3 regions of the Vreelandella halophytica genome follow, and region 1 is predicted to be linked to each of the others. Evidence: predicted binding sites of a transcription regulator. Region 1 holds the regulator's gene; each other region holds the start of a gene.
The links. The regulator sigma-54, encoded in region 1, starts transcription at its own class of promoters, with help from an activator protein. The targets are predictions, from matches to a motif close to TGGCACNNNNNTTGCTNT.
Positions count from the first base shown of each region.

Region 2: ACWHXT_RS16400 (urease accessory protein UreD) is a predicted target of sigma-54. The motif match lies at 1,874-1,891, and genes of this name have one in related genera.
Region 3: glnL (nitrogen regulation protein NR(II)) is a predicted target of sigma-54. The motif match lies at 1,529-1,546, and genes of this name have one in related genera.

Region 1 covers NZ_OZ309107.1:2,141,434-2,145,425, forward strand. Annotated here, with positions in the region: gene lptB (LPS export ABC transporter ATP-binding protein) at 1-442, shown strand, start outside; gene ACWHXT_RS10085 (RNA polymerase factor sigma-54) at 548-1,960, shown strand; gene hpf (ribosome hibernation-promoting factor, HPF/YfiA family) at 2,043-2,351, shown strand; gene ACWHXT_RS10095 (PTS sugar transporter subunit IIA) at 2,356-2,826, shown strand; gene rapZ (RNase adapter RapZ) at 2,872-3,759, shown strand; gene ACWHXT_RS10105 (HPr family phosphocarrier protein) at 3,845-3,992, shown strand, end outside.
Region 2 covers NZ_OZ309107.1:3,532,230-3,536,221, forward strand. Annotated here, with positions in the region: gene ureC (urease subunit alpha) at 1-193, opposite strand, end outside; gene ACWHXT_RS16390 (urease subunit beta) at 190-510, opposite strand; gene ACWHXT_RS16395 (urease subunit gamma) at 619-921, opposite strand; gene ACWHXT_RS16400 (urease accessory protein UreD) at 946-1,830, opposite strand; gene ACWHXT_RS16405 (hypothetical protein) at 2,203-2,541, shown strand; gene ACWHXT_RS16410 (DUF2946 family protein) at 2,708-3,109, shown strand; gene ACWHXT_RS16415 (PepSY-associated TM helix domain-containing protein) at 3,205-3,992, shown strand, end outside.
Region 3 covers NZ_OZ309107.1:233,273-237,264, reverse strand. Annotated here, with positions in the region: gene glnG (nitrogen regulation protein NR(I)) at 1-392, opposite strand, end outside; gene glnL (nitrogen regulation protein NR(II)) at 389-1,447, opposite strand; gene ACWHXT_RS01160 (DUF4124 domain-containing protein) at 1,662-2,246, opposite strand; gene glnA (glutamate--ammonia ligase) at 2,273-3,679, opposite strand.

The DNA of each region.
Region 1 (3,992 bases):
GGCCGATAACATCTTGGCGATTCTGGAAACGCGCAAGGAGCTGGACCGCCGCGCACGGGAAGCGCGCCTGGAGCAATTGCTCGACGATTTCCACATTACCCATATCCGCGACAACCTGGGCATGAGCCTTTCCGGCGGCGAGCGCCGCCGCGTGGAGATTGCCCGCTCGCTTGCCACCGACCCCGCGTTCATTTTGCTCGACGAGCCCTTCGCCGGGGTCGACCCGATCTCGGTCGGCGAGATCAAGTCGATCATCCTGGCCCTCAAGGCACGCCACATCGGGGTACTCATCACCGACCACAACGTGCGCGAGACGCTGGATATCTGCGATATCGCCTATATCGTAGGTGACGGCCACATCATCGCAAGCGGCGACTCAACCGCCATTTTGAATAACCAGAAGGTTCGTGAGGTCTACCTGGGCGCCGATTTCCGCCTCTAAACCATCGCCAATCCTAAAGTTCCGTGTAGTGGCATATTTATTGCACTTGCGCCAGACCCCAACTCGCACTAGGGTGGAGCTTTACGAGTAACGAGTGGTTCTTCAATGGTCATGAAAGCCTCTTTACAGCTGCGGGTCGGCACGCAGCTGACCATGACGCCTCAACTGCAGCAGGCCATTGCCCTGCTGCAGCTCTCCACCCTCGATCTTCGCCAGGAAATTCAGCAGGCGCTCGACGCCAACCCGCTGCTGGAACAAGAGGACGAGTTTGGCGAAGAGAGCGTGACCGAGACCGCCGAAGCCGAATGGGAAGAGAGCATCCCCAGCGAACTCTCCATCGATAGCGAGTGGTCCGACACCTATCAGGACATGGCGGCCAGCGCCGGCAGCGAGGGGCCGGATTTCGAGCGCCAGGCGGCGGGTCAAAGCCTGCATGGCCACCTGCTTTGGCAGCTGGCCATGACCGACGCCAGTGAGCGCGAATACGCCATTGCCGAAAGCCTGATCGACGCGCTGGACCCCAACGGCTACCTCACCCAGCCTCTCAACGATATTCGCGAAGGGCTCAAGGCCCAGGGGCTCGAAGGTTTGAGTCAGCGCGAGGTGGAAAACACGCTGATGCGTATGCAGCAGTTCGAACCCACCGGCGTTTTCGCCCGCGACCTGCGCGAATGCCTGATGCTCCAGCTCGCCACCCTGGCCGACGACACGCCGCTTCTGGTGCCCGCCAAACGCCTGGTGCGCCAGTTTCTCGAAGCGCTCGGCAAGGACGACCTGCGCCTTTTGAAGCGCCGTCTGGGGCTTGACGACGAGCAGCTCGATGACGTCATCGGGCTGATCAGAAGCCTCGACCCGCGCCCGGGCAGCGCATATGGCGTCACCAACGAAAGCTACATCACCCCGGATCTGGTGGTGCGCCACGATAACGAAGGCTGGCACCTCGAGCTCAACCCCGAAGCGCTTCCGCGGCTGCGCGTCCAGCCGGACTACGCAAGCCTGATCAAGCGAGCGGACAAGAGCCAGGACAACCAGTTTTTAAAAGAGCACCTGCAAGAGGCGCGCTGGCTGATCAAAAGCCTGTCGAGTCGCAACGATACCCTGTTGCGCGTTGGTCGCGAGATCATCGCCCGCCAGCTGGGCTTTTTGGAGCGCGGCGAAGAGGCCATGAAACCCTTGATACTCGCCGATATCGCCGAGGCCGTGGAGATGCACGAATCGACGATTTCACGGGTGACGACGCAAAAATACATTCACACCCCCCGCGGTGTATTCGAGCTCAAGTACTTCTTCTCGAGCCAGGTGAGCGGTCATGACGGCAACGACAGCCACTCGAGCACGGCGATCCGCGCCCGGTTGAAAAAACTGATTCAAGAAGAGACGCCGGGCAAGCCGCTCTCGGACAGCCGCCTGGTGTCACTATTGGAAGATGGCGGCATTAGCGTAGCGCGGCGCACAGTGGCAAAATACCGCGAAGCCATGGGGATTCCCTCCTCCAGCGAACGGCGGCGTTTGCGTTAAAAAGTGAAACTGGCCGCCGGGGCTTTGCAATGGTAGAAAAAGAGTTACAATCAAAGGACAGTCCTGGATTAGGAGTACGTCGATGCAAGTCAACATTACGGGCCATCACCTGGAACTGACCGACGCTCTGCGCGATTACGTTAACGAAAAACTCGAACGTATCGAGCGTCACTACGACAACATCACCACCGTTCATGTCACGCTTTCCATCGAGAAAGAGCGCCAGCAGGCTGCCTGCACCCTACACGCAGCCGGCGCCGATTTGCACGCCGAAGCCCAGGACAATGACATGTACGCCGCCATTGACGCGCTGGCCGACAAGGTCGACCGCCAACTCGTAAAACACAAGGAAAAAGCACAAGCTCGCGCCCAGGGCGCTGGCGTGCGTTAAATCGATGACCCTGGAAACCATACTCCCCCCGGAGCGCGTGCTGTTCGACGTCCCCGGGGGCAGCAAAAAGCGCGTGCTAGAGTTCTTCAGCACCTTCATCGCCCAAAATACGCCCAGCCTGGATAGCCAGGAAGTGTTCAGCCGTTTGATCGGCCGCGAGCGATTAGGCAGTACCGGCATTGGGAATGGGGTCGCGATTCCCCACGCCCGTAGCCCTCACTGCAGCGCTCCTATCGCTGGCTTTTTAAAGCTTGCCGAACCGGTGGATTTCGACGCTATCGACGGTGACCCGGTGGACCTAGTGTTTGTACTGCTGGTGCCGGAAGAGGCCGACGACACCCACCTTGCGCTGTTGGGTCAGGTCGCCACCATCATGAATGACGTCGCCACCCGCGCACAGTTTCGCAAATGCGAGAGCCAGCGCGAGCTTTTGGAGATCGTCACCGCCAAAATTCGCGAGCAAACGGGCAGCTAGAACCAGGCCCTACCCACCCAGCCCTACAGACCGAAGAGAAACACTATGCAACTGGTGATTATCAGCGGCCGCTCCGGGTCGGGAAAGTCCATTGCGCTTCAGGCGCTGGAGGACCTGGGCTACTACGCCATCGACAACCTGCCGGCCATGCTGCTGGGTTCATTGGTCGATGAGCTAGGACAGCAAGGCGAGCGCACGCATTTGGCGGTGAGTATCGATGCGCGCAACCTGCCCACAGCCCTGGAGCGCTTTCCGGCGCTGCTTCAGGACATCAAATCCGGCAGTACCCGGGTGCAGGTGATTTATCTGACCACCGACGCCCGGATTTTGCTCGAGCGCTATTCGGCCACACGCCGGCGCCACCCGTTGACCCGAGACAGCGGAATGACCCTGGAAGAAGCGATCGCCAAGGAGGAAGAGACGCTTTTTGGCATCCGCGAGCTGGCGGATCTGATGATCGACACCTCGCGGTTGACGGTGCACGATTTGCGCGGACGGATCACCGAGCAGCTTTGCCATCAGCGCCAGAGCCAGCTCACCCTGACGCTGGAGTCGTTTGGCTACAAGCGGGGAGTGCCGCTGGACGCGGATATCGTGTTCGATATCCGCTGTCTGCCCAACCCTTACTGGGACCCGACGCTTAGACACTTCACCGGGCGCGACCCCGAGATCGCCGCTTTTTTACAAGCCTACCCGGTCGTCGATGAGATGGGCATGGATATTCTCAACTGGCTGGAGAAGTGGCTTCCGGCCTACCAGAGCAGCCAGCGCAGCTACATGACCATCGCTATCGGCTGTACCGGCGGCCAGCACCGCTCGGTGTACATGGTCGAACAGCTGGCCAAAAAGATGCTCGATAAGCGCTCCAGCGTACAGCTTCGCCACCGCGAGCTGGGCATTCATTACAGCGTTGACGACGCCACCGCATCGTAATGCCTGGGCGGCGCGAGCTTGCCGTGTCATCCCTTATGAACCACGCACACTCGACCAAGACACCGCTAGGCAAAAAGGAACCAGGGTGCCCGAAAGAATTCTTACATTGACCAACCAGCGCGGCCTTCACGCCCGCGCCGCCACCAAGCTTGTCACCTGCGCGCAGCGGTTCGAGTCTCGGGTATACGTCTATAAGCAGACCCAGAAGGCCGACGCCGCCAACATCATGTCGC
Region 2 (3,992 bases), 1.4 Mb from region 1:
CATCGACGCGCTGGCTCTGGCCTTGGCCATCCCGGATCACCTTGCCGCCACCAAATTTTACTTCATCGCCGTAGTGGGTGGCATCCCGCTCGACTTCGATCCACAGCTCGGTGTCGCCCAGGCGCACGCGGTCACCCACCGTAGGGCCATACATGTCCGCGTAGGCCTGGCGGCTGATTTTATTGGTCGTCATTGATTGTCTCCTTCCAGCGGCCCCATCACGTCACCGCGAAAACCGTAGATCTCGCGCTTGCCAACGAAGGGAATCAGCGTGACTTCCCGGGTCTGGCCCGGCTCGAAGCGAATGGCGGTGCCTGCCGCCACGTCCAGACGAAAACCGCGGGTCTTGTCGCGATCGAACACAAGCGCCGGGTTGGCCTCGGCAAAGTGGTAGTGCGATCCCAGCTGCACCGGCCGGTCGCCGGTATTGGCGACCTCCACCGTGATGCGCTCGCGGCCCACGCACAGCTCGATATCACCCTCTTTTAACTGATATTCGCCAGGAATCATGGCGCTCTCCTGTTTTTTGTGACAGGTGAGTAGTGAATGGTAAGTGGTGAGTGGTGGTATCAACCCCATGATTCACGCATACGCAAAGCACTACTCACGATTCACGATTCACACAATCGGCGTATGGACGGTCACGAGTTTCGTGCCATCGGGAAACGTGGCTTCGACCTGCACCTCATCGACCATCTCGGCCACGCCTTCCATCACGTCCTCGCGGCTGAGGATCTCGCGGCCAAAACTCATCAGCTCCGCCACGCTCTTGCCGTCGCGGGCGCCTTCGATAATCTCAAAGCTAATCAGCGCCACCGCTTCCGGGTAGTTGAGCTTCAGGCCTCGTGCGCGGCGCCGCTCGGCCAGCTGGGCGGCGGAAAACAGCAGCAGCTTGTCTTTGTCTCGTGGGGTCAATTCCATGGGGCGTCGTCCTTAAAAGAGAGATTACGTTAACCAGATGCGCGGCGTATGGGCCTCGCGCTCGATCAGGCGCGGGCGCAAAAGCCGCCAGGCTTGCTCGCAAAGCGCCCAGGCTTCATTACGTGATTGGCCCAGAAAACGCAGCAGCAGCACATTGTGGCGCTGCGTGACCGCCCAGTGGGGGCTATCCGGCAGCGCCTCGCGCAGCGCCTCGGCGGCTTGCTGATTATCATCGAGCCCGACCGCCCACAGCGTGGCCTGCACGGTGGCACCGCCCTGGCCCCAGCGGCCCACAAAGCGCGGATTTAATGGGTCCAGCGGCTGGCGCTCGAGCCACAAGGGCTTGCCATCCTGGGTCAGCCGAAAGTGCTGCTCGATACGCCCGGAAACGAACGGCAATTCGCTTGCCGGGCGGCCCAGCGCCATGACTTCCCAACCAAGGCATTTAGCACTGCCGTGAAGGGCGATATGGGTGTGCTGCTCGCCTTTCGAGCCATCAAAAGCAATGGTTTCCTGGGGCAGCCACTCGAGCACCGCGCCGTCGTCCACGGTGAGCTCGGTACGCTGGGTCCAGGCCACACCCTGGCTGTCCGCCTTATAGAGCTTGTTGGCCGCGGGCGTGGTCAAAAGCGCGTGGGCGCCGGGCTCAATATGGGCGCTAATGGTCAGCGCATCGCCGCTGACAAGGCCCCCGGGTGGGTGCAGCACGTAAACGTGACACGCCTGGCCGCGGCCTTCCGGGTAGAAGGGGCGCTGCACGCGAAGTGGGCCCTGGTGGCGCGCCTGGACCAGGCGCGTGGCGCCGTCGCGGTGGGCGAACACCAGGCCCAGTGAAGCCGCCCAACGGCGACTTTCATCGAAGCGGTGGCCGGAAGACGCGAGCGAAGGTGCGCTATCGCATAAGGTCATAGGAGCTATCGCTTTTGTCCGTTAAACAATCCGTTCACCTGGAAATGCAATTAATGCGCCAAAATGGTGAAACGTCTCGGCGCGTGCTCGAATCCAGCATTGGAACGCTATCTCAACAATCCCGGCCTTCCTCTTGCACCAAAAAAGAACAAAAAACACCATCGCGCACCAAAAAGTGGCGGCTCTGCTGGCGTGATGCACTGTTTGCGCAACCCTTATTGACGCCAGGGCCGACTGTTTGCCCTGCGCATTCAATGTTGGGCACTCGCTAAAGTTACTAGACAACCTTTTCCTGTAGCGTTTATATAAGAAAGCTTGCCAAAAGCTAATCAAGCTTCGCCTTTAGCCCATCACCTTTAAAGAGTCTTATTCATGAAACTATCCAAGTCATTGACCGCTAGTCTGCTACTTGGCGTGATGAGCAGCTCCGTTGCTGCAGAGCCGCTGCCCGAAGGCGCCGTCCAGCCAGGCACCCTTGCCAACCAGCAGTTGATGCAAGATGCCATGACCGGCGTTGCCGCCAAGGTCGACATGATGGGCTGCGACACCCCTGAAGAGCTCTATCCTTACGTGATGGCCATGCCCGAGGGAAGTGAGGGCGCCCAGCAATGGAAGGAGCTTTGGATGGTGCAAGGCTGCGATAGCGAGTTTCCTGTCGAAATTCGCTTCAGTGAAGCGGGGCCCAACGCCGCAGATTACGTGATTGAGTAACGCTATCGCCGCTGGCGCTTGCGATTCTTGACCAGGCGGCACGCGTGCCGCCTGATGGCCATGTGACAAAAGACCACCTGGGCAATACTGCCCATTGAACAACTTTGCGTTACGATCTAGCCATTCCCCGCCAACGACCTCGTGGCTCATCAGGATAGATCGCTTCGTGCAGTTACAACGCTCAACAGGCAAGCACTGGTATCGCATAGCGCTTTGTATGGCGCTGGTGGCGATGCTGTTGCTGCTGGTGGGCCCGCTGATCTCACAGCTTCAAGCGCACGATCATGCCCACCACGGCGACCATCACGCGCATTCAGGGCTGGGTCACGAAGGGCATCACGCCCACCACGGGCAGCCGCCAGCCCCAACCGAGCCGATCTTCACCTGGTTTCACGAGTGCGGCTACTGCTCGATCTGGCAGCAGTTCCCCTCTGCCCACGCGCTTTTGCCCACCATTGCCCGGCAGGCGTTCATTCACCAGGCCCCCTTGCCGCAAATGCCGTTGCAGGGGTTCGCCTCCCTCGATCACTACCGCCACGCACCTCCCCGCGCACCGCCGGCTGCCTAGCGACTCGTCTCTATTTCTGATCGCCTGTCGGCTTTTGACCGCCAGGCGCTTGTCGCTATCAAAGCGCCCATTAATCGGGCGTTCGAGGATTCGTGATGTCATCTCACGCCACTACCCCGTCGACGGCGAAAAAGCCGTTCGATATGTACCTCGCCGTCTGGCGCTGGCACTTCTACGCGGGCCTTCTGGTCCTGCCGTTTTTGATTATGCTGTCGATCACCGGCGCACTTTATCTCTTTCATCATGAGATCGACGCCATCGTTCACGCCGACGTCAAACGCGTGGAGGCTCAAGAGAGTACCGCTGCGCCCTCGGCGATGGTGAGCGCCGCGCTCGAAGCACAGCCGGGCACGGCGCTGAAATACACCGCCCCGGCCACCCCGGAAAGCTCGGCGGAAATCACCGTGCGCACCCCACAAGGCGAGCGCCTGGCGGTGTATGTAAACCCCTACACCGCCAACGTGCTCGGCATGCTGGACGACCAGGGCACCCTCATGTGGACGGTGCGCACCCTGCACAGCCTCAAGTTTTTCGGCGCCACGCCGCGCAAGCTAATCGAGATCACCGGCGGCTTCGCGATTTTGCTGGTGCTGACCGGCATTTACCTGTGGTGGCCCCGGCGCCAGGCCAACGGCGGTGTGGTCAGCGTGCGCGGAACGCCGAAAAAACGCGTGTTCTGGCGCGATTTGCATGCGGTGACGGGGTTGTTCGTCGGCGGCTTCATCCTGTTTCTGGCGATCACCGGGATGCCCTGGTCCGGGGTTTGGGGTGGCCAGGTGAACCAATGGGCCAACGGCAACAACTTCGGCTACCCCGCCGGGGTGCGGGTCGAGGTGCCGATGTCCGAGGCGCGCTTGAGCGAGCGAACGACCACCAGTTGGTC
Region 3 (3,992 bases), 1.9 Mb from region 1:
CGCTCGCGAGCGTGGGCGACCGCACGACGCACCAGCGCCAGCGCTTCGTCCACGTCGAAAGGCTTGGGCAGGTACTCGAAAGCCCCGCCCTGATAGGAGGCCACAGCGCTGTCTAAATCCGAGTGGGCGGTCATGACGATGACCGGTAGATCCGGATGCGCCTCGCGCACGCGCGAGAGCAAATCCAGCCCGTCGATCCCCGGCATGCGGATATCGGTGACCAGCACATCCGGCGGGTCGCTCAAGAGCCGGTCAAGGGCGGTATCGGCGCGCTCGATACACTCGACGTCAAGATCCGGCTGCGCCAGGGCGCGCTCCAGCACCCAACGGATAGCGCGGTCGTCATCGACGATGACCACCCGTGAAACATCGGTTTGTGTCGCCTCAGTCATGACGCGTCTCCGGTAATGTTATTGACCAACGGAATTAACAGACGAAATTCGGTACGTCCGGGGTGTGAGTCGCATTCGATCAATCCCTGATGTTGATGCAGAATCGACTGAGCAATGGAGAGCCCCAGGCCGCTGCCTTCGGCGCGCCCGGAGACCATGGGGTAAAAAAGCGTCGCGCGTAGGGCCTCGGGGATACCCGGGCCGTTATCGATCAGACCCACTTCGCTCACCAGCCGATGGCGCTCCGCGCCCAGGGTGAACTGGCGCTTGGCGCGGGTACGCAGAATCAGCTCCGGGGTGGGTGTCTCGGCTTCGCTCATGGCCTGGACGGCGTTGCGCGCCACGTTCAACACCGCCTGTATCATTTGGGATTCGTCGCCGGAAAGATCCGGCAAGCTGGGGTCGTAATCCCGCGAGATGACCACATCGGGATGCTCGGCGAGCAGCAGCGTGCGCACGCGCTCGAGCACCTTGTGAATATTGACCGGCGCGTGCCGGGTAATGTGATGAGGGCCGAGCATGGAGTCGACCAAGTCTTTTAGCCGGTCGACTTCTTGAACGATGATATGGGTATATTCGCGAAGCGCCGGGTCGTCGAGGTCGCGCTCAAGAAGCTGGGCCGCGCCGCGAATACCGCCCAGCGGGTTTTTCACCTCGTGGGCGAGGCCCCGGGCCAGCACCTTGATGGTTTCCTGGCGGGTGGTCAGCGCCTCCTCCCGGGAGATCTGCATTAGCCGGTCCCGCGGCTCCACTTCGAGTAGAAGCTCGCCAGGCGAAAGCGGCGTGACGGTGTAGTCCACGGTGAGTGGCTCGCCGTTGAGCGGGGTAATGCGCGCCTCGCGCTGGGTATAAGGGTGAAAGGCGTCGCGCGCCTTGGCCAATACATTATCGATACTTTCGCCACAGCCCAGCAGCGTGTCCAGACTCATGCCCTTGACGCGGCTAATGCTGACCGCCAGTAGCGCTTCGGCGGCCGGGTTCATCCAGCAGACGCGCAGTTCACCGTCCAGCAGCAGCACTGCGGTGGTGAGGTGTTCGAGTAAACGCTGATACATGGCGTGTCCTGAGGAGCCCCTTAAGAATTCGCGTGGCTTGATCATCGTGTGGTGCAATGTCTGTGTGATGTTTTAAGAGGAATTGCAAAAAGCGCGCCAATTGGGCGCTAGCACCGTCGTGCACGGCTTTAACGCATTAAGGCGGCGCAACGCGGCGTTTAATAGCGCAGCACAGCCCGGTTAACGCCGCGACTTCGCACCATTTTAGTGCATATTAGCGCGGCGCGACGGTAATACTCACCGCGTCAGTGCGGTGCTGAACGCGCCCCTGGCTATCGAGCAGCTCGGCTTGAAGCCGGTGGTGCCCTTGCGGCAAGCCGGTCAACCAAAACGCGTCGCTGTGCAGCGCCGACTGGCTGACCTCGCCGTTCACCAGAAGCCTTATTTGATGGTCGTCGCGCAGGGCCGGCTCAACGTACACCTCGACCGGGGTCATGGCATCGCGAATCAGCGCCTCGGCCGACGGGTTGGCGATCACAAACCGGTCGTAGGGCATGAAGGGCTGGCCGGGCCGGGCCCTTGTCGGGCTCGAAGACGGTGGCGGCGACGTCCGCTCGACCCCGGGCAACGGCGCCAGCGTGATCGCCTCGCCGCCGCGCTCCGGGTTGTCGGTATAAGTGACCCGGCCGCTTTCATCCACCACGCGGTACACCGTTTGCGCCTGAAGCTTTCCCGCCGTCAGCGAAAGCCCCAACAGCAACGCCGCCAGGCGCGCGTACTTCGCCATGCCAATGACACGCATGCCCATGTTCTCCCCATAAAAAAACCCCGCCGAGGCGGGGTTTTGAGTCAGTAACACCTCAAGGGTGCCCCTAACGTTAGAGCTTAGCAGCTGTAGTACAGGTCGAACTCGACCGGGTGCGTCGCCATACGCATGCGCGTCACTTCTTCCATCTTGAGCTCGATGTAGGCGTCGATCATGTCATCGGTGAACACACCGCCTTCGGTCAGGAAGGTGCGGTCAGCGTCGAGGGCTTCCAGCGCCTGGTCGAGGCTCGAGGCCACGGTCGGTACGGCCTTGCCTTCTTCCGGCGGCAGGTCGTACAGGTTCTTGTCCATGGCATCGCCAGGATGAATCTTGTTCTTGATGCCGTCGATACCCGCCATCAGCATGGCCGCGAACGCCAGGTACGGGTTGGCGGTCGGGTCGGGGAAGCGCGTTTCGACACGCTTGCCTTTCGGGCTAGCCGTGTACGGAATACGGATCGACGCACTACGGTTACGCGCACTGTAGGCCAGCATGACCGGCGCTTCGAAACCCGGCACCAGACGCTTGTAGGAGTTGGTCGAGGCGTTGGTGAAGGCGTTCAGGGCACGGGCGTGCTTGATGATGCCGCCAATGTAGTAAAGCGCCATTTCGGAAAGGCCCGCGTACTCGTCGCCGGCGAACTGGTTGGCGCCATCTTTCCAGAACGACTGGTGAACGTGCATGCCGGAGCCGTTATCGCCAACCAGGGGCTTGGGCATGAAGGTCGCGGTTTTGCCGTAGGCGTGGGCCACGTTGTGGATCACGTACTTCATTTCCTGAACTTCGTCGGCCTTCTTCACCAGGGTGTTGAACTTGACGCCGATTTCGTTCTGACCGGCGTTCGCCACTTCGTGGTGATGCACTTCGACGCTCTGGCCGATCGCCTCAAGGGTGTTACACATTGCGCCACGAATGTCGTGGAAGCTGTCCACCGGCGGAACCGGGAAATAGCCGCCTTTCACACGCGGGCGGTGGCCCAGGTTGCCGCCTTCGATCTGGCTGTCGGTCGCCCAAGCGCCCTCTTCCGAGGAGATCTTGTACATGGAGCCTTGAATGTCGGTCTTCCAGTGTACTTCGTCGAAGATGAAGAACTCGGGTTCCGGGCCGAAAAACGCGGTGTCGCCAAGGCCGGTGGACTCGAGGTAGGCTTCGGCACGCTTGGCGATGGAGCGCGGGTCGCGATCGTAACCCTGCATGGTGGCCGGCTCGATGATGTCGCAACGCAAAATCAGCGTGGCATCTTCGGTGAAGGGGTCGAGAAAGCCGGTGCCGTCTTCCGGGCGCAGAATCATGTCGGATTCGTTGATGCCCTTCCAGCCTTCGATGGAGGAGCCATCGAACATCTGACCGTTTTCAAAAAACTCTTCGTCCACGTCCCGTGCCGGTACGGTGACGTGCTGCTCTTTACCGCGCGTATCGGTGAAACGCAGGTCTACCCATTTGACTTCATTTTCTTCGATTAGCGCGAGCGTCTTGGCTGACATACTGTTCTCCGTCTCCGGTATGAGCGTGGCTTAAAGCGTGTACTGTTAAGCGATCTATTAAACGTATTGTTGAACAAAACCGTTGATACGCCGCGAGCGTATAGCACGCCTTTGTTGTGTATTCGCATTAAGGCGAGTTTCAAACCCGACCCTGTGACCAGCGATTAAAATAAACCGACTATCGTTGTAGCACGCTGTGAGGCGTTTGCCTACGACGCCAGCCGTTGCCGTTTAATAAGCATGTAACGTGCCAACTTTGCACCAATATGGCATGGCGAATTACCAAGCCTCTGTTTTAAAAATGATTTTCTCA